DNA from 2 places in the Brevibacterium sp. 50QC2O2 genome. Region 1 is predicted to be linked to the other one. Evidence: predicted binding sites of a transcription regulator. Region 1 holds the regulator's gene; the other holds the start of a gene.
What was found. The regulator HspR, encoded in region 1, represses chaperone genes until heat shock. The targets are predictions, from matches to a motif close to AAGTTGAGTCNNNNNGACTCAACTT.

Region 1 (4,413 bases):
CAAGCTGGGCGAGGCCCTGTACGCGAACGCCGCTCCGGAGGCGGGCGCCGAGGGTGCCGAGTCCACCGGTTCCGCCGATGACGATGTCGTCGACGCCGAGGTCGTGGAAGACGATGACGAGGAGAAGAAGTAATGACTACTCCTGATCAGGGCGGCGCTTCGGGCGAGTCCCAGGAACAGTCGTTCACCTTCGCCGACAAGCGCCGCATCGACCCGGAGACGGGCGAGGTGCGCGAGCCGCAGGAACAGACCGCGGAGGAATCCGCAGCCGAGCGGGCGGCCGCCGACGGCAACGCCGCAGCAGCTGCCGAGGCCGCGGAGGAATCCGCGGCCTCGGCCCCGACGGACGGTGCGTCGGCAGACGCCACGGCCGGCCAGGGCTCGGACGCCACGGCAGGGACCGCCGAGGCCCCGGTGGCCGATGAGGCCGCGAAGTACCTGGATGACCTGCAGCGTCTGAACGCCGAGTACGCGGCCTACCGCCGCCGCTCGGAGCGCGATCAGGCCAAGGCCAAGGAGGCCGGTTCGGCTGCCCTGGTCGAGGCGCTCATCCCGGTGCTCGACGAGGTTAAGCTGGCCGCCGACGCCGGCGATGTCACGGGGCCCTTCGAGACCCATGTGAACAAGCTGCTCGAGGCGCTGTCCAAGGTGGGCGTCGAACAGTATGGCGCGGTGGGCGACGAGTTCGACCCCGCTCTGCACGAGGCTCTGATGCAGCAGCCCAACGGCGCAGTCGAGGAGCCCACCGTGTTCCTCGTCATGCAGCCGGGTTACAAGCTGGGCGAGCGCGTGATCCGCGCGGCCCGCGTAGGCGTGCACCTGCCGGAGGAGTGACCTCCGACTGAGTCGGCGCATACATGATCGGTGGCGGTCGATTCCCGGGACAAGCCGGGGGATCGGCCGCCACCGCCATAAGATTTTGGAAACGATGAAGACAATCAGCGGGAGTGATCCCGCAAGCGGGAATGACGTCCTGCGGAAAGGAGGTGCCAGATGAACGCCGGGCCTCAGAATGAGTGGTTCGAGAAGGACTACTACAAGGTCCTCGGGGTCGACAAGGACGCCTCCGACGCGGACATCAAAAAGGCCTATCGGAAGCTGGCTCGCAAGTACCATCCGGATGCGAATCCTGGTGATAAGAAGGCCGAGGAGAAGTTCAAGGAGATCAGCGCGGCCCACCAGGTGCTGGCCGACAAGGAGACCCGCAAGCAGTATGACCAGGTCCGCGCGATGGGCTCGGGCGCGCGTTTCACCGCGGGCGCCGGTGGTCCAGGTGGCGCCGGTGGCGGTTTCGAGGACGTGTTCTCCGGGCTGTTCAACTCCGGCGGCGGCCGCGGCCAGTACAGTGGCGGTCCCGGTGGCTTCGGCGGTGCCGGTGGCCCGGACCTGTCCGATCTGTTCGGCGGGGCCTTCGGCGGTGGCGGCTTTGGCGGTGGCCGGGGCTATCAGCCCGGCCCTGTCAAGGGCGGGGACATCAAGGCGTCTACGCGCCTGTCCTTCACGGAGGCCGCCAAAGGCGCCACGGTCAAGCTCAAGATGCCCAACGGTTCGCCGCTGAACGTGCGCACGCCGATCGGCGTCAAGGACGGCCAGAAGGTCCGCCTGCGCGGCAAGGGCAAGGCCAGTCCCAACGGCGGCGAGGCCGGCGATGTGGTGCTGACGGTCAACGTCGAACCGCATCCTGTGTTCACCCGTGACGGTGACAACCTGCGGGTGACCGTGCCGGTGACATTCGCCGAGGCCGCCCTGGGCGCAGAGGTCCAGGTTCCCACTCTGTCCGGCTTCCCCGTACGGCTCAAGGTGCCTGCCGGCACCCCGTCGGGGCGCGTGCTGCGCGTGCGCGGCAAGGGGATCGAGACGAAGAAGCACACCGGCGATCTGCTGGTCACCGTCGAGGTCCACGTGCCGCAGCGGATGAGCAAGGACGCGAAGCAGGCGGTCGAGGCCTTCGCCAAGGCCACCGAGGGCGAGGACCCGCGCGCCGATCTGTACGCGAAGGCGAAGAACAGCTGAGTTGCGCTGGCGCCGGCGCGGCACCGAACACGGCGCCGGCGCGGCACCGAACACGGCGCCGGCCGGCACCGTGCCGGTGCCGGTCGGCGCACTGATGCATGATCGAATCAAGGAGGAGGTGAGTGGCCATGGAGATCGACCCACATGCCGCGGTCTACGTGATATCCGTGGCCGCAGAGCTTGCGGGCATGCACCCGCAGACCCTACGGCAATACGACCGTATGGGTCTGGTCACGCCCAAACGCACTCCCGGTCGCGGCCGCAGGTATTCGGCCAGTGACATCGAGAAGCTGCGCCTGGTGCAGAGCCTGAGCCAGGACGAGGGCGTCAGTCTGGCCGGGATCAAGCGAATCCTGCAGCTGCGCGAGGAGGTCGCAGACGCGCATTCGCAGCTGCAGAGCCTCGGCGTGCAACTGGATGCGGCGCTGAGCCGGCTGGCCCAGGCGAATCGGATCTTCGCCGCAGGAATGGGCGGGGACGTGACGGTGGCCGATCCCTACCAGCGCAGCCGGGCGCGGCGGATGTCGCACGCGATCGCGGAACTGCCCGCGGCCTCGGTGACGGGGACCGTGGTGGGCGTGCGGACCGCGGGACCGCGGTCCAAACAGGGCCCCCGCCGCGGCTGAGGCGGACGCTCCCGGAAAGTCAGTCGTGGTTCCCGCTTGGGGCCGTCGTTTCGAAGCGACGGCCCCAAACGGGAACCACAACGCGTTTGGCCTCCTCTACAGCCAGGCGGGTGGTTGCGGCACCGACGCCGAGGTCCCGGCCGGGGGCTGCCCGCGGGGCCAGCCCCTGCCCAGCAGGAACGAGACGAGCTCTGCGGCCTCGCCCGTCAGTTCGACCGGTTCGGCGCTGAAAGCCGCGGCATCGCCGCAGGCCAGGAGGTAGTTCGCCAGTTCGGGGCGATCCGGTCGGTCGGTGATGTGCAGGAGGAAGTTCGCAGGTTCGGCGCGGGCCGCCCACACCGTTTCCACGTCGGTCAGCAGCCGGTCGATGGCGGCTGTGGGGAAGTCCAGGGCGGTCATCCCGATGTTGAGGTCAAGGGCATGCAGCAGGGCCTCGCGCGCCCGCATCCACGGAATCGCGGCTGCCATGATCGGCTCACCACGGCCGTTGAGCACCTGAGCATCCCAGGCGGGGGATTCGGGCTCGGGCAGGGCGGCGGCGAGTTCCACTGCGACCTCGTGGCTGATGCCGCGGACGTCCGAGACCTCGATCGTCGCCACACCCTCTTCGATCTCTGCATCGCGAACCGTGCGGGAGGGGTACATGGGGTTCTCCACACCCGTAGTCGCCCAATCGAGCAGCCGCATCAGGGCCTCGGCGTTGTTGATCATGTGCACGGCCACGTGCTTGCGGGTCCAGCCGGGTAGACCGGATTCGCCGTCCAAGACGTTGACCGTCAACTGGTCCAGGGTGCGCAGATAGAAGATCTCCCCGACTGCTCGCAGGTCCAGATCCCGCCGAATGTCCTCAATGCTCATGGGTCACAACTCTACGCCGACTGGCTCAGTTCATCCCACCGGCGAGCGGCAGGTAGTAGGCGGGACTGAGGATCGCCACGATCGCCCAGGCCAGCAGCCAGAGGTTCCGAGCCCGCAGTGCGACGATCACCGCGGCACCGGCGCCCAGCACCGGGGCCAGGACCCATCCGGTCGTGTCGTGTGACAGGGCGGCGATCCAGACGACCACGGCGCCCAGCAGCACCAGCATTGTGCAGATGCTCGAGGCCCCACGCGAATCGTGCAGCTTCCAACTCCACGCGGGATCGGGAACCGGCGCGGACCCGGGCGGGGTCACATCGGGAGCGGGCTCACTCATGGTCATCCTCCTCAGACCAGGCCGATCCACTTCCAGTAGGTGGCCGACAACACCACGACCAGCACATAGCCGATCACGGTCAGCGGGATGCCCGTCTTGAGGAACTGCTTGGCGGTGAAGGCGCCAGTGCCGTAGCCCAGCATGTTCTGCGGGGCGGACACCGGCAGCAGGAAGCCGAAGCTGATGACGAACTGCTGGATGATGACGAAGCCCAGCCCGCCCTGCGCACCGCCCGGGATCGAGGTGGCCAGCGCGATGAACACCGGGATCAGGGCCGAGCTCAGCGATGTGGCGGAGGCGAAGCCCAGGTGGATGAGGATCGTGAACAGGCTGACCAGTGCGATCATCGCCAGCATCGGCATGTTCGAGATCCCCAGTGCGCCGAAGGTCTTCTCCGACAGCCAGGTCGCGGCTCCCGTGTTCAGCAGCAGGCTGCCCAGCGAGATGCCGATCGCGAACACGATGAGCGTGCCCCAGTTGATGAGCTTCTCCACGGTCTTCCAGCTGAATACGCCGATCCGCGGGGTCAGCAGGATGCCGATGGCGATGAGCGTGGTGGTCGTCGAGTCGATGCCGTGC
Region 2 (4,413 bases), on a different contig from region 1:
GGGCATCATCGGCCTGGGCCGGATCGGCGGACTCATCGCCGAACGCGCCAAGGCCTTCGGGATGAAGCTGGTCGGCTACGACCCCTACATCTCGCAGCAGCGCGCCGCACAGATGGGTGTGACGGTGCTGAGCCTGGACGAACTGCTGGCGCAGTCGGACTTCATCACGGTGCACATGCCCAAGACCCCGGAGACCATCGGCATGATCTCCGATGAGCAGTTCAAGCTGCTCAAGCCCACCGCGCGCATCGTCAACGTGGCCCGCGGCGGCATCATCGACGAGGCAGCACTGGCCCGCGCCCTGTCCGAGGGGCGCGTGGGCGGCGCCGGGATCGACGTGTGGGACCAGGAGCCGCCGCAGGACTCGCCGCTGCTGGCCGGGGACTTCCCGAACCTCAACGTCACCCCGCACCTGGGCGCCTCGACCGTGGAGGCACAGGAGAAGGCCGGCATCGCAGTCGCCAAGTCGGTCCGCCGCGCGCTGGCCGGGGAACTCGTCCCCGACGCCGTCAACGTCGCCGGTGGTGCGATCGACCCCGATGTGCGCCCCGGCGTGCCGCTGGCCGAGCGCCTGGGCCGGACCCTGACCGCGCTGGCCGGTGGCGACGCCATCACGCACCTGCGCGTGGAGATCCACGGCGAGATCGCGGACAAGGACGTGTCCGTGCTCAAGCTCTCGGCCCTCAAGGGCGTGTTCATGGACCTGGTCTCGACGCCGGTGTCCTATGTCAACGCCCCCGTGCTGGCCGAGGAGCGCGGCGTGACAGTGGAACTGGTGCAGGACAAGGAGGTCGAGTACTTCCGCAATGAGACCGTGCTGATCGCCACGACCTCGGCCGGGCGCCGGGTCCGCGTGTCCGGCACCGTGACCGGTCCCAAGCTGGTGCAGAAGCTCACGGGCGTGTCCGACTACGAACTGGAGATGCCGCTGAGCGACCACCTGGTGGTCTTCGAATACACCGACCGTCCCGGCATCATCGGCCAGCTGGGCCAGGCCCTGGGCCGCGTGAACATCAACATCGCCGGCATGCAGGTCTCGCCCTCGGCCGATGAGACGAAGGCCCTGGCCGTGCTGGCCGTGGACTCCATCGTCGAGGACGCGGTCGTGTCCGCCGTGGCCGGCGCAGTGGATGCCGCGTACTTCGCGCTGGTGGACCTGACGGAGGACTGAGCCGCACGGCCACTTCGGCCCTTCGGGTTCTCCGAGCCTTGACACCGCGGATGCGGCTGGTATCGTGCGGGGCACATAGGAGACGTCGTCGATTTCGAATCCACTGAGGAGGGATGACGATGACCATCCAGAAGAAACTCCGCAACGCAGTCGGCGCGGTCGAGGACACACTCGACAAGTACATTGCCGGACCGGACGTGACCACAGGTCAGCGTCCCGGCTATGTCGAGGACGACTCGGAGAAGCACCTGCGGGAAGTCGCAGACGCCCACGGGGACCGGCTGCTCGAACAGCCCGACGGTTCGCACATCGTCGAAGAGGTCTCTGCGGAACCCGGACCGGAGATCGTCCGCGAGTACCCTGCCGGCGATCAGCTGACGGCCGAAGCCGAAGAGGCCGAGGAAGCCGCCGAAGTCTGGGAGCACGATGATGCGGTCGTCGACGAATGGGAAGTCGAGTCCTTCCCGGCCAGTGATCCACCGGCGAGTGATCCCCGGATCGGCTGAATGCCATCCGATAGCTCTGGCGCATAGCCCTCTCGCAGCGGCGGGCCGTTTTCAGTCCTTGGGCTCCCAATGGTCGCCGACCTTGTGGTGCGTGTGTTCCAGGGCAGCATAGGCGACCTTATGGGCCTGTTCCTCGTTGCCGTATTCGGCCAGGGCCGAATCGTGGGCCTTCGCGAATGTCCGCTGCGCCTTCTCATCGGAGCGCAGCAGAGTATCCGGCAGCTCGGATTTCCTGGGCCGTCCCGACCCTGTGGTCTTGGGCATCCTCATCATCTCCTGAATGCGTCATTGCCGTTGGGCGTCGTGCGGGGAGTTGTCCGGGAAGTAGTGCCACCAACCGTACCGCGGATCCGGCGGGAATAGAACACCCGTCCTGCGGTGTTAGTTGAGTCGTACGCACTCAAGTCTAGGTTTTCACCATAGAAAAGGGAGGAAACATGGCCACATTCTATGGACCCCAGGGCAGCGGCGGCGACTCGTTCGAGGAGTTCCTCGCCCGCATCTTCCAGGGCCAGGGACAGAATCGCCAGGGCCGCGCGATCGACATCTCGCGGCAGCTGAGCAAGAAGACCAGGGAACTCATCGACGCCGCCGGCCGTTATGCGGTCGACCATGGCCACGCCGAGGTCGACACCCTGCACATCCTGCACACCATGCTGGGAGACGATCCGGCGGCTGGATCCGTCCGGGCCGCGGGCGCGGATCCGGCCGCACTGGCCGAGGCCGTGGAGGAACGGCTGCCGGCCGCCTCGGACAAGGAGGTCGAGGGCAAACCCACGCTGACCGGCGCAGCCCAGCGCGCGCTGCTCGACGCCTTCCAGGTGGCACGCGCCTTCGGGTCGACCTATATCGATCCCGAACACCTGTTCTTCGCCCTCGTGCTCAACCAGGACATGCCCGCCGGGCGCATCCTGGCAGCCGCCGGCGTCACCCAGTCGTCCCTGCAGGCCGCGGCCGCGGGCGCCCGGCAGTCCGCCGAGCAGCAGGGGCAGCAGTCCGGGGGACAGCAGGGCACGGCCCCTGACGACGAGGGCTCTCTGTTGCAGAAATACGGCACGGACCTGACTGCGCTGGCGGCCGAGGACGGGCTGGACCCGGTGATCGGCCGGTCCGAGGAGATCGAACAGACCATCGAGATCCTGGCGCGGCGAACCAAGAACAACCCTGTGCTCATCGGTGAACCCGGCGTGGGCAAGACCGCGATCGTCGAGGGCCTGGCCCAGGCGATCACCGAGGGCTCGGTCCCGGCCCAGCTGGCGGGCAAGCGCGTGGTGGCACTCGATCTGCCCGGCATGATCGCCGGCACCCGGTACCGCGGCGACTTCGAGGAGCGCCTGACCGGGGTGCTCGAGGAGATCGCCCAGTCCGGAGATGCGATCGTCTTCATCGACGAGTTGCACACCGTGGTGGGCGCCGGCGGCTCCGGCGAGTCGAACTCGATGGATGCCGGTAATATCCTCAAGCCGCGCTTGGCCAGGGGCGAACTGCACCTGGTCGGGGCGACGACCCTGCAGGAGTTCCGCACGATCGAGAAGGACGGCGCGCTGGCACGTCGCTTCCAGCCGGTGACGGTCGGGGAGCCCTCGGTCGAGGACGCGGTGCAGATCCTGAGCGGACTGGCAGACAAGTACGCGCAACACCACGGGGTGGTCTATACGCCCGAGGCGATCCGCGCGGCCGTCGAACTGTCCCACCGCTACATCACCGACCGCTACCTGCCGGACAAGGCGATCGACCTGATCGACCAGGCCGGTGCGCGCTTGTCCCTGCGGCGCGGGCCGAAGGTCGACACCGCCGCCCTGCGGGCCCGCCTGGGGGAGCTGGAGGCGGAGAAGAACTCCGCCATCAGCTCGGAGCACTTCGAGCGGGCCGGCGAGATCCGCGACGAGATGGCGGAGCTGACCCGCGAACTCGACGCGGCGACGACGGGCGCCAAGCCGGGTACGGCCTCGGCGCCGGGGTCCGCGGCCGGAGAGCCGCAGACGGTCGACGCGCAGCAGATCGCCGAGGTCGTGGCCAGGGCCACCGGCATCCCCGCCGCCCGCATGACGCAGGAGAAGAAGACACGCCTGGCGCATCTGGAGGACGAACTGCACGAGCGTGTGATCGGGCAGGACGACGCCGTCGCGGTGGTCTCGCGTGCGATCCGGCGCAATCAGACCGGCCTGGGGGATCCCGCGCGGCCGATCGGCAGCTTCCTGTTCCTGGGCCCCACGGGCGTGGGCAAGACGGAGCTGGCCAAGGCGCTGGCCGGGTCGCTGTTCGACGATGAGTCCGCGCTGATCCGCTTCGATATGAGCGAGTTCGGCGAGCGCCACACCGTCTCCCGTCTGGTCGGCGCGCCCCCGGGATACGTCGGCTACGACGAGGCCGGGCAGTTGACCGAACGGGTGCGGCGCAATCCGTACTCGATCGTGTTGCTCGACGAGGTGGAGAAGGCACACCCGGACGTGTTCAACATGCTGTTGCAGGTCCTCGACGACGGGCGGCTGACCGACGGGCAGGGGCGCACGGTGGACTTCAGGAACACTGTGGTCATCATGACGAGCAACCTGGGCAGTGAGTTCATCGCGGCATCGGGTGCGCCGTTGGGGTTCAGCTCTGCGGCGGCGGGCGCGGGTGATTCCGAGTTGCGCGCCAAGGTGATGGGCCGGCTCAAGGAGGTCATGCGCCCTGAGTTCCTCAACCGGATCGACGACACGGTGATGTTCACCAAGCTGGACCGGTCGCAGCTGC

Region 2: the regulator HspR is predicted to act here: its motif matches at 2,060-2,084, upstream of NQ038_RS12615 (ATP-dependent Clp protease ATP-binding subunit).

The regions. Positions count from the first base shown of each region.
Region 1 is NZ_JANIJZ010000001.1:14,884-19,296, forward strand. It holds gene dnaK (molecular chaperone DnaK) at 1-133, shown strand, start outside; gene NQ038_RS00060 (nucleotide exchange factor GrpE) at 133-834, shown strand; gene NQ038_RS00065 (DnaJ C-terminal domain-containing protein) at 994-2,013, shown strand; gene NQ038_RS00070 (heat shock protein transcriptional repressor HspR) at 2,142-2,639, shown strand; gene NQ038_RS00075 (maleylpyruvate isomerase family mycothiol-dependent enzyme) at 2,736-3,497, opposite strand; gene NQ038_RS00080 (hypothetical protein) at 3,523-3,834, opposite strand; gene NQ038_RS00085 (anion permease) at 3,846-4,413, opposite strand, start outside.
Region 2 is NZ_JANIJZ010000016.1:52,922-57,334, forward strand. It holds gene serA (phosphoglycerate dehydrogenase) at 1-1,171, shown strand, start outside; gene NQ038_RS12605 (hypothetical protein) at 1,291-1,677, shown strand; gene NQ038_RS12610 (ChaB family protein) at 1,729-1,941, opposite strand; gene NQ038_RS12615 (ATP-dependent Clp protease ATP-binding subunit) at 2,115-4,413, shown strand, end outside.